DNA from 3 places in the Turicibacter bilis genome. Region 3 is predicted to be linked to each of the others. Evidence: a T-box and tRNA genes for the amino acid it is inferred to sense, from the RefSeq annotation. Region 3 holds a T-box; the other regions hold tRNA genes.
What was found. The T-box of region 3 lies ahead of J0J69_RS12965 (glycine--tRNA ligase). A T-box ahead of a tRNA ligase gene usually reads a tRNA of that ligase, here a tRNA-Gly.
Positions count from the first base shown of each region.

Region 1 (5,107 bases), 240 kb from region 3:
AACCCGTGGCCCTTATCGGGTCAGGGAACAGTGTCAGGTGGGCAGTTTGACTGGGGCGGTCGCCTCCCAAAGAGTAACGGAGGCGCCCAAAGGTTCCCTCAGAATGGTTGGAAATCATTCGAAGAGTGTAAAGGCAGAAGGGAGCTTGACTGCGAGACCTACAAGTCGAGCAGGGACGAAAGTCGGGCTTAGTGATCCGGCGGTACCGAATGGAAGGGCCGTCGCTCAACGGATAAAAGCTACCCCGGGGATAACAGGCTGATCTCCCCCAAGAGTTCACATCGACGGGGAGGTTTGGCACCTCGATGTCGGCTCATCGCATCCTGGGGCTGTAGTCGGTCCCAAGGGTTGGGCTGTTCGCCCATTAAAGCGGTACGCGAGCTGGGTTCAGAACGTCGTGAGACAGTTCGGTCCCTATCCGTCGTGGGCGTAGGAAATTTGAGAGGAGCTGTCCTTAGTACGAGAGGACCGGGATGGACACACCGCTGGTGTACCAGTTGTTCTGCCAGGAGCATAGCTGGGTAGCTACGTGTGGACGGGATAAACGCTGAAAGCATCTAAGCGTGAAGCCCCCCTCAAGATGAGATTTCCCATTCGAAAGAAGTAAGATCCCTTGAAGACGACGAGGTTGATAGGTCAGGAGTGGAAGTGTGGTGACACATGGAGCGGACTGATACTAATCGATCGAGGACTTAACCAAAGAAACTGAAGAAGATATCTAGTTTTGGAAGATTAACAACATCTTTCAATGGTCTAGTGATGATGGCAAGGAGGGCACACCTGTTCCCATACCGAACACAGAAGTTAAGCTCCTTAGCGCCGAGGGTAGTACGCAAGTGCGAGAGTAGGACGTCGCTGGGCCAAAATAAACCTGCCTCAATAGCTCAGTTGGTTAGAGCACTTGACTGTTAATCAAGGGGTCCTAGGTTCGAGTCCTAGTTGGGGCGCCATTAATTACTTAATGGCCCGTTGGTGAAGCGGTTTAACACACATGCCTTTCACGCATGCATACACGGGTTCGAATCCCGTACGGGTCACCATTAAGTGGAGGATTAGCTCAGCTGGGAGAGCATCTGCCTTACAAGCAGAGGGTCGGCGGTTCGAGCCCGTCATCCTCCACCATAATTAAATAACTGCCGGAATAGCTCAATTGGTAGAGCAACTGACTTGTAATCAGTAGGTTGCGGGTTCAAGTCCTGCTTCCGGCACCAGTATGGCGATTGTGGCGAAGTGGTTAACGCATCGGATTGTGGCTCCGACACTCGTGGGTTCGATTCCCATCAGTCGCCCCATTAATAATAAGCGGGTGTAGTTTAATGGTAGAACTTCAGCCTTCCAAGCTGACTGTGAGAGTTCGATTCTCTTCACCCGCTCCATACAAGGCGCCATAGCCAAGTGGTAAGGCATGGGACTGCAACTCCCTGATCATCGGTTCAAATCCGATTGGCGCCTCCAAATAATTTAATGAATGATGTGCCTGGGTGGCGGAACTGGTAGACGCACAGGACTTAAAATCCTGCGGGTGGTGACACCCGTGCCGGTTCGATTCCGGCCCTAGGCACCAATTTTATTATAATGAGTAAATAACTCTTTTTTTTATGTCATAAATGAAGTTTGCTTATATATGATATAAAGTAAGGTACCATACGTATTAGATATAAAAATATAAAGAAATTTATTATTGCAATTTTATTTATGTTGATATATAATAATTTATGTATCAAAATGATACATTTTGCCGGAATAGCTCAATTGGTAGAGCAACTGACTTGTAATCAGTAGGTTGCGGGTTCAAGTCCTGCTTCCGGCACCAGATAAATAGGGGTGTAGTTTAACGGTAGAACAGCGGTCTCCAAAACCGTTAGTGTGGGTTCGATTCCTGCCACCCCTGCCAACGAGTTTAAATGGCGATTGTGGCGAAGTGGTTAACGCATCGGATTGTGGCTCCGACACTCGTGGGTTCGATTCCCATCAGTCGCCCCATTAATAATAAGCGGGTGTAGTTTAATGGTAGAACTTCAGCCTTCCAAGCTGACTGTGAGAGTTCGATTCTCTTCACCCGCTCCATACAAGGCGCCATAGCCAAGTGGTAAGGCATGGGACTGCAACTCCCTGATCATCGGTTCAAATCCGATTGGCGCCTCCAAATAATTTAATGAATGATGTGCCTGGGTGGCGGAACTGGTAGACGCACAGGACTTAAAATCCTGCGGGTGGTGACACCCGTGCCGGTTCGATTCCGGCCCTAGGCACCAATTTTGTTATAATGAGTAGTAATACTCTTTTTTTATTTCTAGTATCCAAAGGATACTTTTTTTATTAGATTAATGTGATAACGATTACATATGGTTGTGTTTTCTAATACTTGATATAATATTTCTGCAGATTAGGGAAGATAGTGTAATATTTTATACTTTACTTGAAAACTCTGTTATAATTCTTAGTTGATGGACTAGATTATAATAAAAATTCTAGTAGGTATATTTTGTTGTACGAGGATTTTGAGATTATAGGATGGGTGTGTGTGATATGAAAAGGTTAAAGTTGATGTTAGAGACGACGTATTCAATTGATGCAGTATTTGCTCTAAGAAAAACACCGATTTTAATTAGTTTGTTATTTTTAATTATTTTATCTTTTATGCAGATGACGCCATTTGCATTTATTTTAATTGGTGATGCGCCGTATCGTTGGGACCAAAAGATTTGGCAGTTAACAGAAACGGATCAAGATCGTTTTGTGGATTCTCTTCCAGTGGGATGTGGTGTGCAAAGTGGTACGTTGACATGTTCTGAATTTGCTGAGATTAATTTGAGTAATGGGGTTAAGGTGTTATTTAACGGAGATGTAAATGAAGTAAATAATGGTGTTGTTTTCAATCAGGATCATCTAGTTTTTGTTGAACAAGATAGACAATATGAAGTTGGTTATTCTTATTTTGAAGGAGTAAATTTTGATGATGCGAGTTATGAGGATGTTTTTGGTCGTGTAGCTTCTTCAATTAAGCCAATGTTTGTTGTGCCATTTGTGTTAGGGGCTTATCAGACAGGTGTGTTATCAACGTTTGTCTTTACGTTCGTAGTGGCTGCTTTATCGATGTTATTGAAGTTTGGGCATACGAGTTTCTTATCATATAAGGAAGTTTTAAATATTGTGATTTATTCATCAACATTCCCATGTGTGATGGCTTTAGTTGTAGGAATGTTCAATGTAGGTTTGACAATGCTCATTTATAATATTGGTGCACCACTTGTAGCTTACTTTGTCTATAGACGTCGAGTCATTCCATATTTAGTCGGAAATCAAGAACAAGGCAACTAGCCTTGTTTTTTTTATGAAAAAAACGCATATGTGTAACCACTTACACACTTTATTTTACTATAATTGCCATGTATTATATATGTATAGCACTTTGAAAGCGATTTAATTATTGTGAGGGGAAGAGTTTTCATAAGGTGCGACTTATAAATCAAGAAATAGGCAGGTGGAGAAAATGAAAAAACCAAAATTGGCAGCAGTATTATCTACTATTGTATGGGGGGCAGGTCAAGCCTATAATAAGCAATGGTTAAAAGGTGCGTTCTTCTTTGTATTCCAAGTGTTACTCATTGGAATTGAATTGGTATCAGGAAATTATTTTTCAGGTACATTTTCATTTCGTGAGGCTGGATTCTTTGTAAAAGGAATTTGGGGGGCAATCACGTTAGGAACTCAATCTTCGATGTTAACCGAGAATGGGTTAACACCAGGCGATCATTCAATTATTCTTTTAATTGAAGGGATTATTGCTATTTTGATTTTATGTGTATTCGGTATTATTTGGTATATCAATATTAAAGATGCGTATAAAACGGCTAATCAATTTAATGAAACAGGTGAAGTACTTGGTAGTCGAGAATGGTTTGCGCATACATGGGAACATGCGTTTGAGTATATTGTTATTATTCCATCAAGTTTAATGTTAATTTTGTTCTCATTTATGCCAATTATTTTCGCCTTCTTAGTTGGGTTTACAAATTATAACAAGTCACATTTACCGCCATCAAATTTAGTGAATTGGGTTGGATTGGATAACTTCTTATATTTATTTTCAATGGGTGGAGAAGTCGGTTCATCTAATCAATGGTTTACAACATTCTGGAATGTATTCTTGTGGACAGTTATTTTTGCGATTATTTCAACAGCTGCTCCTTTCTTCTTAGGATTGTTCCAAGCAGTTATTTTAAATAATAAACGTGTCATTGGTAAAAAGGTATGGCGTAGTATTTTAATTTTACCTTGGGCTTTACCAGCAATGATTTCACAGTTAAACTTCCAACAGTTATTTAATGGTCAGTTCGGACCAATTAATAAGTATTTACTTCAAGCAGGTATTATTGATTCACCAATTTATTGGTTAACTGATTCAACTAACCCTTGGATTCCACGCTTAACGATTTTAGGAATTGGATTATGGCTTGGATTCCCATATTTTATGGCCTTAATGTCAGGGATTATGACCTCAATCTCTAAAGATATTTATGAAGCTGCAGAGGTAGATGGAGCAACTGAAGGTCAACAGTTCTGGAAGATTACATTACCATTAGTTTTATCAGCAACGGCACCATTACTTGTTATGTCATTTGCAAGTAACTTTAATAACTTTGGTTTAATTTACTTCTTAACAGAGGGGGGACCAGTTAATCCAAACTTTATTTATGCTGGACATACAGATATTTTAATTTCATGGATTTATAAGTTAACGATGAATGATAAGATGTACAATATGGCATCAGTTCTTTCAATTCTGATTTTCTTAATTCTTGGTTCAATCTCTGCCATCAACTTTACGAGAACGGCAGCATTTAAGGAGGAGTAATTTATGGAAGCGGCTAAATCGTTAAAAGTAAATAGCGTGAATAATAAGTCGAAAACCTCTTCTACAAAAAATACGATAAGTAAAGTAAAAGAGATTACATATACGATTTTGATTTATGCTGAGTTAATCTTTATGTGTTTTATTGTATTGTTCCCTGTAGTATGGATTGTTGGATCATCATTTAATCAAGGAACTTCTTTAGCAGGGGCAACACCAATTCCTGCTAATCCAACGATTGCTCACTATGTG
Region 1 is NZ_CP071249.1:2,454,151-2,459,257, forward strand. Features, by position in the region: rRNA gene J0J69_RS11805 (23S ribosomal RNA) at 1-700, shown strand, start outside; rRNA gene rrf (5S ribosomal RNA) at 753-861, shown strand; tRNA gene J0J69_RS11815 (tRNA-Asn) at 874-950, shown strand; tRNA gene J0J69_RS11820 (tRNA-Glu) at 964-1,040, shown strand; tRNA gene J0J69_RS11825 (tRNA-Val) at 1,047-1,122, shown strand; tRNA gene J0J69_RS11830 (tRNA-Thr) at 1,136-1,211, shown strand; tRNA gene J0J69_RS11835 (tRNA-His) at 1,217-1,292, shown strand; tRNA gene J0J69_RS11840 (tRNA-Gly) at 1,303-1,376, shown strand; tRNA gene J0J69_RS11845 (tRNA-Cys) at 1,382-1,455, shown strand; tRNA gene J0J69_RS11850 (tRNA-Leu) at 1,476-1,564, shown strand; tRNA gene J0J69_RS11855 (tRNA-Thr) at 1,738-1,813, shown strand; tRNA gene J0J69_RS11860 (tRNA-Trp) at 1,821-1,894, shown strand; tRNA gene J0J69_RS11865 (tRNA-His) at 1,908-1,983, shown strand; tRNA gene J0J69_RS11870 (tRNA-Gly) at 1,994-2,067, shown strand; tRNA gene J0J69_RS11875 (tRNA-Cys) at 2,073-2,146, shown strand; tRNA gene J0J69_RS11880 (tRNA-Leu) at 2,167-2,255, shown strand; gene J0J69_RS11885 (DUF1189 family protein) at 2,530-3,321, shown strand; gene J0J69_RS11890 (carbohydrate ABC transporter permease) at 3,494-4,858, shown strand; gene J0J69_RS11895 (sugar ABC transporter permease) at 4,862-5,107, shown strand, end outside.
Region 1: it encodes a tRNA-Gly, which carries the amino acid that the T-box ahead of J0J69_RS12965 (glycine--tRNA ligase) is inferred to sense. The anticodon was not compared.

Region 2 (5,107 bases), 1.1 Mb from region 3:
AATAAACGAAATGCCTGGGTGGCGGAACTGGTAGACGCACAGGACTTAAAATCCTGCGGGTGGTGACACCCGTGCCGGTTCGATTCCGGCCCTAGGCACCAATTAAATAGTCTAGTGATGATGGCAAGGAGGTCACACCTGTTCCCATACCGAACACAGAAGTTAAGCTCCTTAGCGCCGAGGGTAGTACGCAAGTGCGAGAGTAGGACGTCGCTAGGCAAAAATGCCTCAATAGCTCAGTTGGTTAGAGCACTTGACTGTTAATCAAGGGGTCCTAGGTTCGAGTCCTAGTTGGGGCGCCATAAAACTCGGGAAGTGGCTCAGCTTGGTAGAGCACCTGGTTTGGGACCAGGGGGTCGCAGGTTCGAATCCTGTCTTCCCGACCATTAAATAAATACCCATGGGGACTTAGCTCAGCTGGGAGAGCGCCTGCCTTGCACGCAGGAGGTCAGGGGTTCGATCCCCCTAGTCTCCACCAATTAAATATTAGCAAATACAATAAATGGCGGAGTAGCTCAACTGGCTAGAGCGTACGGTTCATACCCGTGAGGTTGGGGGTTCGAGTCCCTCCTCCGCTACCAAAGAGAATATGGATAAAATGGAGGAATACCCAAGTCCGGCTGAAGGGATCGGTCTTGAAAACCGACAGGGCGTGAAAGCGTCGCGGGGGTTCGAATCCCTCTTCCTCCGCCATATTAAATTTAAATATAACATCGCGGGGTGGAGCAGTTGGTAGCTCGTCGGGCTCATAACCCGAAGGTCGCAGGTTCAAGTCCTGTCCCCGCAACCAAAAGGTCCAGTGGTGTAGCGGTTAACATGCCTGCCTGTCACGCAGGAGATCGCGGGTTCGATTCCCGTCTGGACCGCCATTTTAAAAAAGGCTTGGTAGCTCAGTCGGTAGAGCAAAGGACTGAAAATCCTTGTGTCGGCGGTTCGATTCCGTCCCAAGCCACCATTAAGTGGAGGATTAGCTCAGCTGGGAGAGCATCTGCCTTACAAGCAGAGGGTCGGCGGTTCGAGCCCGTCATCCTCCACCATAATTAAATAAATGCCGGAATAGCTCAATTGGTAGAGCAACTGACTTGTAATCAGTAGGTTGCGGGTTCAAGTCCTGCTTCCGGCACCAGCTGGTGGGGTAGCGAAGTGGCTAAACGCGGCGGACTGTAAATCCGCTCTCTCCGAGTTCGGCGGTTCGAATCCGTCCCCCACCACCACTTTAATCATGGGCTATAGCCAAGCGGTAAGGCAACGGACTTTGACTCCGTCATGCGCTGGTTCGAATCCAGCTAGCCCAGCCAATGATGTCCTGCTAGCTCAGTTGGTAGAGCATCTGACTTTTAATCAGAGGGTCAGAGGTTCGAGTCCTCTGCAGGACACCATTTTCAAAAAATAGGCGCGTGCCTTGAAATAAACGAAATGCCTGGGTGGCGGAACTGGTAGACGCACAGGACTTAAAATCCTGCGGGTGGTGACACCCGTGCCGGTTCGATTCCGGCCCTAGGCACCAATTAAATAGTCTAGTGATGATGGCAAGGAGGTCACACCTGTTCCCATACCGAACACAGAAGTTAAGCTCCTTAGCGCCGAGGGTAGTACGCAAGTGCGAGAGTAGGACGTCGCTAGGCAAAAATGCCTCAATAGCTCAGTTGGTTAGAGCACTTGACTGTTAATCAAGGGGTCCTAGGTTCGAGTCCTAGTTGGGGCGCCATTAATTACTTAATGGCCCGTTGGTGAAGCGGTTTAACACACATGCCTTTCACGCATGCATACACGGGTTCGAATCCCGTACGGGTCACCATTAAGTGGAGGATTAGCTCAGCTGGGAGAGCATCTGCCTTACAAGCAGAGGGTCGGCGGTTCGAGCCCGTCATCCTCCACCATAATTAAATAAATGCCGGAATAGCTCAATTGGTAGAGCAACTGACTTGTAATCAGTAGGTTGCGGGTTCAAGTCCTGCTTCCGGCACCATTAATTAAATAATTAGGGGTGTAGTTTAACGGTAGAACAGCGGTCTCCAAAACCGTTAGTGTGGGTTCGATTCCTGCCACCCCTGCCATGGCGATTGTGGCGAAGTGGTTAACGCATCGGATTGTGGCTCCGACATTCGTGGGTTCGATTCCCATCAGTCGCCCCAATACGCGGGTGTAGTTTAATGGTAGAACTTCAGCCTTCCAAGCTGACTGTGAGAGTTCGATTCTCTTCACCCGCTCCAATATGATTATTAACATCCTTCGGGGTGTTTTTTTTTGCTACATTTCATATGGATAGATTATAAGCTATGATGAAATTTTCTAACCTAAGGAGGTTTATTATGAAAGTCATTATTGTAGGTGGTGTTGCTGCAGGAATGAGTGCAGCAGCTAAATTAAAACGTGCTAATAAAGAAGCACAAATCACAGTATATGAAAAGTCTAGACATGTTTCTTTTGGTGCATGTGGTTTACCGTATTTTGTTGGAAACTTCTTTGAAGATTCACAAAAGATGATTGCTAGAACGGTTGAACAATTTAATGCATCTGGAATTACAGTTAATATTGAACATGAAGTACTTAATGTGGATACCGATAATAAATGTATCACGGTTAAAAATTTATTAACTGGTGAGACATTCACAGATACATATGATAAGTTAATGATTGCTACTGGTGCTAGTGCCATTATTCCTCCAATCAAAAATGTCGATTTAAAACATGTGTATACGTTAAAGAGCATGGAGGATGGAGAAGCTTTAAAACATGCTATGCAAAATGAGGCATTAAAACGTGTAGCAATTGTTGGAGCGGGGTTTATTGGATTAGAAGTAGTCGAAGCTGCTAAACAATACGGAAAAGAGGTTCATGTTTTCCAATTAAATGATCGTGTTTTAGTGGATACATTTGATAAAGAAATTACAGATTTATTAGAAGAAGAGTTACGTGCACATGATGTTCACTTACATTTATCACAAACGGTTACTGAGTTAGTCGGAGATGAGGCAGTCACTCAAATTAAAACAAATGATGAAACATTTGACGTTGATATTGTTGTTTTAACGGCTGGTGTTCGTCCAAATACTAGCTTCTTAAAAGGTACTGGAATTGAGATGTTACGTAATGGTGCTTTAGTCATTGATCATGAAGGTCGTACTTCTATTGAAGATATTTATGCTGCGGGTGATTGTGCAAGTATTAATCATATTTTAAAATCTGAACCTGCATATATTCCTTTAGCCACTGTCGCAAATAAGATGGGACGTATTATTGGTGAAAACTTAGCAGGTGCTCATCATACGTTCAACGGATCTTTAGCTTCAGCTTGTTTAAAAGTTATGAATTTAGAGGCTGGGCGTACAGGATTATCTGAACAAGAAGCGATTAATCTAGGAATTAATTATAAAACTGTATTCATTACAGATATGAATCAAACGTCTTATTATCCAGGGCAATCAAAAATTAATGTTAAATTAATTTATAATGCTGACACAAAAGTTATCTTAGGTGGACAAATTGTTGGGCGTAAAGATGCTGTTCAACGTGTTAACGTTTTAGCTACAGCTATTTTTGCTGGTTTAACCACTGATCAATTAGCGATGTTAGATTTATGCTATGCACCACCATTCGCAAGAACATGGGATGTTTTAAATATTGCAGGTAGCGTGGCAAAATAATTTAAAAGGGGTGATTCGTGAGAACGCCCCTTTTTTGTGTCGTTTTTTAGTCTTTTTAATATAATAGTTAGTAGGAGGAGGGATTATTATGGAAAAGAATAATATTACTCCTATTAGTTGTTATGGTGATTCTTTAGTTTATGAAGAACTTAATAAGGAAGAGTTAAAGGAAGCTGGCGTTGTGATTGATTATGTGGGTGATGAGGTTGTAGATTGTGATATATATAAAGATTATGATAATAAGAAACGTAGATGGTGGTTTAAGTATTTAATGTTTCTTTTTCTAGTTCTTTCTTTTTTAATGATTGTTGTGATAGGAAGTATACGTCTTTCAACGAAGGATCATGATTTTATGGAACAGCTACAAGGGGTATATATGGTAAATGAAGGTTCTAAAAATGGTGTCTAGTCTTTGACTGGTCACCTTTTTTAGATTTTGTCGGAATATGTATGTATATATAGGTGCGGAGATTGTTGCTTTTCGTGATATAATGAAGAAAAGTGTGAGTTAAAGGAGTGAAAATTTTGGACAAGAAGGTAAAGCAGTTATTTGAATATCTATTAGCACTCCGCCATTTAACAAGTCAACCGATTCGTGAGTTGAAGCAGTATGAAAAGTCTTGGATGCTAGATGAGTTGCCACTTGGGGATGGATGTTTTTTAGGAGGAGATGGTGTTGATGCAGACGCTTATCTTGAGGTGCACCAACAAGTCTTTAAAAATGATTATCCAATGTTTGATCATAAATTAGGGAGAATTTTTGAATTATTACAATTTGACTATACTAAGGATGGAAGTGTGATTTGCTCGGGTGTTGAATTAGAAGAAATTATGAATCAAAACTGGGAACAGCTTCAAAAAAAGGTGAGTCATGTTCATCAGGGGAAGATCGAGTTAACCCAATGGGAAAGATTTTTAATCCAACATTCTGAGATGTTTATTGAGGTTAATGAAGCGCTCGACAAAATGAAAGATTTACCCCTTCATATGAAGTATTGTTTAAAGATGTATGAGACGTGGATTGAAGAGTGGAAAGAATGGGCTCTTAATCAAAAGCGTAAACGCCAGATTCAAAAAATGTATGATTACTTTTTCCAACTGAGACAGATGATGAAATCAGAAGAGCAATCTCTTGAAATTATGATGGGAATTGGTGTGTTATCTTATCAATTAAAATATCCAATTCATCACCCGATGCTCGTTATGAAATTGGAGTTAGATTTTGATGCCGAAAGAGGTGTGGCGAAGTTATTGCCGAGCACGAGAGGATATCAATTAGATTTAGAAGTTTTAGCCGGTGTTGAGTTTGCGAATCAGCAGGAAATCATGCAACTGAAGGAAGCTGTGTCTGGATCGATGATCTCTCCGTTTGATATTGAGGAGTCGGAGGGAATTTTACGTCAATTGATTCATTATATGCATCCAAATGGATTGTATTTAGGAAAAGATGAGGTAGAACC
Region 2 is NZ_CP071249.1:1,054,885-1,059,991, reverse strand. Features, by position in the region: tRNA gene J0J69_RS05055 (tRNA-Leu) at 13-101, shown strand; rRNA gene rrf (5S ribosomal RNA) at 111-219, shown strand; tRNA gene J0J69_RS05045 (tRNA-Asn) at 226-302, shown strand; tRNA gene J0J69_RS05040 (tRNA-Pro) at 310-386, shown strand; tRNA gene J0J69_RS05035 (tRNA-Ala) at 403-478, shown strand; tRNA gene J0J69_RS05030 (tRNA-Met) at 505-581, shown strand; tRNA gene J0J69_RS05025 (tRNA-Ser) at 601-693, shown strand; tRNA gene J0J69_RS05020 (tRNA-Met) at 715-790, shown strand; tRNA gene J0J69_RS05015 (tRNA-Asp) at 794-869, shown strand; tRNA gene J0J69_RS05010 (tRNA-Phe) at 880-955, shown strand; tRNA gene J0J69_RS05005 (tRNA-Val) at 962-1,037, shown strand; tRNA gene J0J69_RS05000 (tRNA-Thr) at 1,051-1,126, shown strand; tRNA gene J0J69_RS04995 (tRNA-Tyr) at 1,130-1,214, shown strand; tRNA gene J0J69_RS04990 (tRNA-Gln) at 1,224-1,298, shown strand; tRNA gene J0J69_RS04985 (tRNA-Lys) at 1,304-1,379, shown strand; tRNA gene J0J69_RS04980 (tRNA-Leu) at 1,419-1,507, shown strand; rRNA gene rrf (5S ribosomal RNA) at 1,517-1,625, shown strand; tRNA gene J0J69_RS04970 (tRNA-Asn) at 1,632-1,708, shown strand; tRNA gene J0J69_RS04965 (tRNA-Glu) at 1,722-1,798, shown strand; tRNA gene J0J69_RS04960 (tRNA-Val) at 1,805-1,880, shown strand; tRNA gene J0J69_RS04955 (tRNA-Thr) at 1,894-1,969, shown strand; tRNA gene J0J69_RS04950 (tRNA-Trp) at 1,984-2,057, shown strand; tRNA gene J0J69_RS04945 (tRNA-His) at 2,060-2,135, shown strand; tRNA gene J0J69_RS04940 (tRNA-Gly) at 2,140-2,213, shown strand; gene J0J69_RS04935 (CoA-disulfide reductase) at 2,313-3,647, shown strand; gene J0J69_RS04930 (hypothetical protein) at 3,736-4,056, shown strand; gene J0J69_RS04925 (PDDEXK-like endonuclease domain-containing protein) at 4,173-5,107, shown strand, end outside.
Region 2: it encodes a tRNA-Gly, which carries the amino acid that the T-box ahead of J0J69_RS12965 (glycine--tRNA ligase) is inferred to sense. The anticodon was not compared.

Region 3 (5,107 bases):
TTCAACGACACTGACTGAAAAGTTTTGTGCCATTAAAATAGGAATTGCTTTGTTCGCAGCAGCGAGTCCGGCTTTATCCCCATCAAAACATAATATAATTTGATCAGTTAGACGGCGTAATTCACGACTATGATCTTCGGTCAAAGCGGTTCCCATCGTCGCGACTGATTCAACAAATCCCGCTTCAACTGCGGAAATAACATCTAAAAATCCTTCAAATAATAAGACTCGATTATGACGACGAATCGCTAACTTAGCATCATTTAAATGATAAATAAGCTTTCCTTTTTGGAAAATAGGTGATTCAGGTGAGTTCACGTATTTCCCTAAATGAGTATCCCCTTCTAAGAAAACACGACCACTAAATCCAACCACGTGTCCGATTTTATCAAAAATAGGGAACATAATACGGGATTTAAATCGATCATAATATTGTCCATTATGCTCATTAAGTAAACCTAATTTCATCGCCACATCTAACGAATATCGATTATTAGCTAACGTTTTAACTAAAGCGTCCGAATAAGATGGAGCTAACCCGATTCCAAACTTCGCAATCGTTTCATCACTCATCCCACGATTATGAAGATAATCTAATGCCACTTTTCCTTCTTTTGTGTGATTTAAATAATAGTGATAAAATCCTTTAGCAAACTCTAAAATATCAAATTCATTTTTAAACTTAGCGTCTTGAATCGATTCATCTGATGGTAGAACAATGTTCGTTTCAATCCCCGCACGCTTGGCTAATTTTAAGATAGCTTGTGGATATGAAATAGCTTCAAGTGAAGAGACGAACGAAACGACGTTTCCTCCTTCTCCACAACCAAAGCACTTATAGATTCCTTTATCTGGTGACACGACAAAAGAGGGGGTATTTTCCCCATGGAAAGGACATAAACCTTTATAATTCTTCCCAGCTTTACTCAATTGTACATAGTCACTAATGACATCAACGATATCACTTTTTTCTACGACTTCATCAAATAATTCTTGTGGAATTCGACCCTTTCCCATCGTGTTCACCCTCTCTCCTATAATGTCTTAATTTTAAAATTTTAAAGCAACTTTATGTAGAAATTAAAATTGAATTTTTGAAGTAATGTACTCAACTAATTCATCGATTGCTACACGTTCTTGTTCCATTGTATCACGATGACGAACTGTTACTTTTTTATCTTCTAATGAATCATAGTCGAATGTGACACAGAATGGTGTTCCAATTGCATCTTGACGACGATAACGTTTACCGATTGTTCCCGCTTCATCATAATCAACCATCATATGTTTAGATAATTCTGCAAACACTTCTAATGATTGTTCATTCAATTTCTTAACTAATGGTAAGACCGCCACTTTGTAAGGAGCTAAAGCTGGGTGGAATTTTAAAACTTCACGTGTTTCTCCATTTTCTAACGTTTCTTCTTCATAAGCATCAATTAAGAACGCTAATGTCACACGGTCTGCTCCTACTGATGGTTCAATACAGTATGGTACATATTTTTCATTTGTTGTTGGATCTTGATATTCGAAGTTTGCTCCTGATTCTTTCATATGTGCTTTTAAGTCGAAGTCAGTACGGTTGGCAACTCCCCATAACTCTCCCCAACCAAATGGGAAACGGTACTCGATATCTGATGTTCCGTTACTGTAGTGACTTAATTCTTCTGGTGAATGTTCACGTTGACGAATATGTTCTGGATTCATTCCTAAATTTACCAACCAATTCCAGCAATATTGTTTCCAGAACTCATACCATTGTCCATCTTCACCTGGTTTACAGAAGAATTCTAATTCCATTTGTTCGAATTCACGTGTACGGAATGTAAAGTTTCCTGGTGTAATTTCGTTACGGAATGATTTCCCGATTTGTCCAATTCCAAATGGAATTTTTTTACGGCTAGTACGTTGAACATTTTTGAAATTAACGAAGATTCCTTGTGCTGTTTCTGGACGTAAATAAACAGCTGATTTATCGTCTGAAACAACTCCCATGTGTGTTTTAAACATTAATTCAAATTGACGAATATCTGTAAAGTCATGAGCTCCACAGTCTGGACATGCAATATTGTGCTCACGAATATAAGCCATCATTTGCTCTTCTGTCCATCCATCAGCTACGATATCGTCTCCATGATCTTCGATTAATTTATCTGCACGGTGACGACTCTTACATGCTTTACAGTCCATTAAAGGATCACTAAATCCTCCAACGTGCCCTGATGCAACCCAAGTTTGAGGATTCATTAAGATGGCACTATCTAACCCCACATTATATGGTGACTCTTGGATAAATTTTTTCCACCAAGCTTTTTTCACGTTATTTTTTAATTCCACACCTAACGGCCCATAATCCCAAGTATTTGCTAATCCTCCATAAATTTCGCTTCCTTGGTAAACGAATCCTTGTGTTTTACACATATTTACGATTTTTTCCATTGTTACTTGACTCATTTTAACGCTCCTTCACTTAACAAAATTCTGGTCTCGTGAACATAGAGAAAATAAAAACTCCCATACCTATGCCACGAGCATAGGGACGAGAGTTATTCCCGCGGTTCCACCCTATTTGTAAAATCCTATGATTTTACCACTTTGTTAACTATGCTCAAAAGTTCCCTTCCTTAAGACCTTGAAATCTGGCTCCCACCTTCCCAGACTCGCTGCCATTCAAATGTTCAAAAGTACTACTCTTCGTCTTCACATAAATATTGCATTATACTACTACCATTATAGTATATCAATAGTTAAAAGACAATATACAAAAATACGAAAAACGACGGCAAAAAAACAATAATTACAACTAATAATCACACATTTATTAAAATTCATACATAAAGATAATTTATACAACATGACTCTTTCTACTTTCTATTATGCTTTTCAAATATAAAGTAGAAAAAGAAGAGCAAATTCGCTCTTCTTTAAATTTCTTTCATAAATTTCTTAGTCTGAAGATGTAAACCAGCATATGAATCATAATAGGCATCTAAAAATTGCTCAATTGGTTTCAACAATTCTTCTTCTAATTCAACCTCAGGTAAATGATTAATATCAACCTTATACAGTGCACGAACAATTGGAATAAGGGGAGCATCAATTAAAATAGGTTCCGCTGGGTGATAACACTTAGCACAAACTAATCCTCCTTGGCGTACACTCAGTGTTGCGATATGTTCTGTACTTCTACACACAGCACAGCAATCCATTACAGGTTCAATGCCAATAATAGGCATCATTTTAAGTTGAAAAATTAAACTTAATAAATAAGCTGAATAACCTTGTTCAGCTGCATCTAAGAAATTTTTCAACATACGATAAACATACGAACTGTACTCAGATTCAGCCATCCCTTTTAAAATTAATTCAATCATAAAATAAAAATAAGCTATATTTTCATAATCTAACTTTACATTTAAATAATAATCAATAACGTCTCCACTATAAACATAATATAGATCGCTATTGGCATTTGTTGAGGGCTTTAAATTAAAACGTGCACAAGTCAATGGCTGGACGAGTGCACTTTTTTTTGTATTAACTTTATTGGCGTTTTGTACAAAAACGCCAATAACCCCCTGATTCTCCGTCAGAACTTTAACAATTTTATGGTGTTCTCCATAGTTAAAGCTCTTCAATATAATTCCTTCAACATCAATTGCCACGCTACTCCTCCTCTGTAACTTTAGCAGGCTTTACATTAGCAATCTCTTCTGAGAACTCAGTATTTATATTGTCTATCGCTAACTTATCTGATTCTTTCATTAACAAATAGTGATCAATTTTTCCTGTACGTTTAAAGATTTCCCATTCTAGACTATTCATGTATGATCCCTTCTTACTAGCTACGCTATTATTTTTAGCCCCTATACATTAGTATGGCTAAGAAGAGAAAATCTATGATAATTCCAATTTAATTTTGTCTTAAAAAGTCGAATTAGTATTCTTTTTCACTATATCCAAAGTCATTTAGATATAATTTTTTATTACGCCAATCTTTTTGAACTTTTACCCATAATTCTAAGTAGATTTTTGTTCCTAATAATTTAACGATATCTTTACGAGCTAATGTCCCGATGTCTTTTAACATCTTTCCACCTTTACCAATTAGGATTCCTTTTTGAGATGGACGCTCTACAACAATCGTTGCCATCACATCAATGACATTTTTCCCATCTACTTTTTCAATTTTATCAATAACAACAGCTACTGAATGTGGCACTTCTTCATGTGTTAAATGCAATACTTTCTCACGAATTAATTCTGAAATAATGAAACGTTCTGGATGATCCGTAATATGATCTGATGGGTAGAATTGTGGTCCTTCTGGCAACTCTTCTTTGATAACAGAAAGTAAAGTATCGATATTTTCTCCTGTCATCGCTGAAATTGGAATAATACCCGCAAAGTCATGCTGATCACGGAAAGTCGCAATCACTGTTAATAATTCTTCTTTTGTAATTAAATCAATTTTATTGATCACTAAGAAGACTGGTTGTTTAACTGATTTTAAATGCTCTAAAATGAATTGATCTCCGCGACCTAACTTTTCAGTGGCATTTACCATGAACATAACGGCATCGACTTCATTTAATGTTCCAATTGCTAAATCAGTCATGAATTTACCTAACTCATGCTTCGGTTTATGGATTCCTGGTGTATCGATAAAAATCGTTTGCGAATCGTGATCCGTAATAACCCCTTGAATTTTATTTCGTGTCGTTTGTGGTTTATCACTCATAATAGCAATTTTTTTTCCTAAAACTTTGTTTAAGAATGTTGATTTTCCAACATTAGGACGCCCAATGATAGAGACAAACCCTGATTTAAATGCTTCGTTAGTCATTATAGATCCTCCGATGTGAATGAATATGGTAATAATTCTGCGACTGTGTATGTTTTTACTTCATCTTTGTTACTTAATAAAATAACTTGTGCATCTTGTGGCATTAACTCACTAATCACTTGACGACAAGCTCCACATGGTGAAATTGGACGATCCGTATTAGCAACAACAGCAATCGCTTCAATATCGTCGCGACGATAACCTTTTGTAAAAGCTGTAAATAAAGCAGAACGCTCTGCACAATTTGTTAATCCAAATGAA
Region 3 is NZ_CP071249.1:2,694,543-2,699,649, reverse strand. Features, by position in the region: gene dnaG (DNA primase) at 1-1,017, opposite strand, end outside; gene J0J69_RS12965 (glycine--tRNA ligase) at 1,081-2,454, opposite strand; T-box leader at 2,533-2,710, opposite strand; gene recO (DNA repair protein RecO) at 2,925-3,665, opposite strand; gene J0J69_RS12955 (YqzL family protein) at 3,667-3,825, opposite strand; gene era (GTPase Era) at 3,938-4,846, opposite strand; gene cdd (cytidine deaminase) at 4,846-5,107, opposite strand, start outside.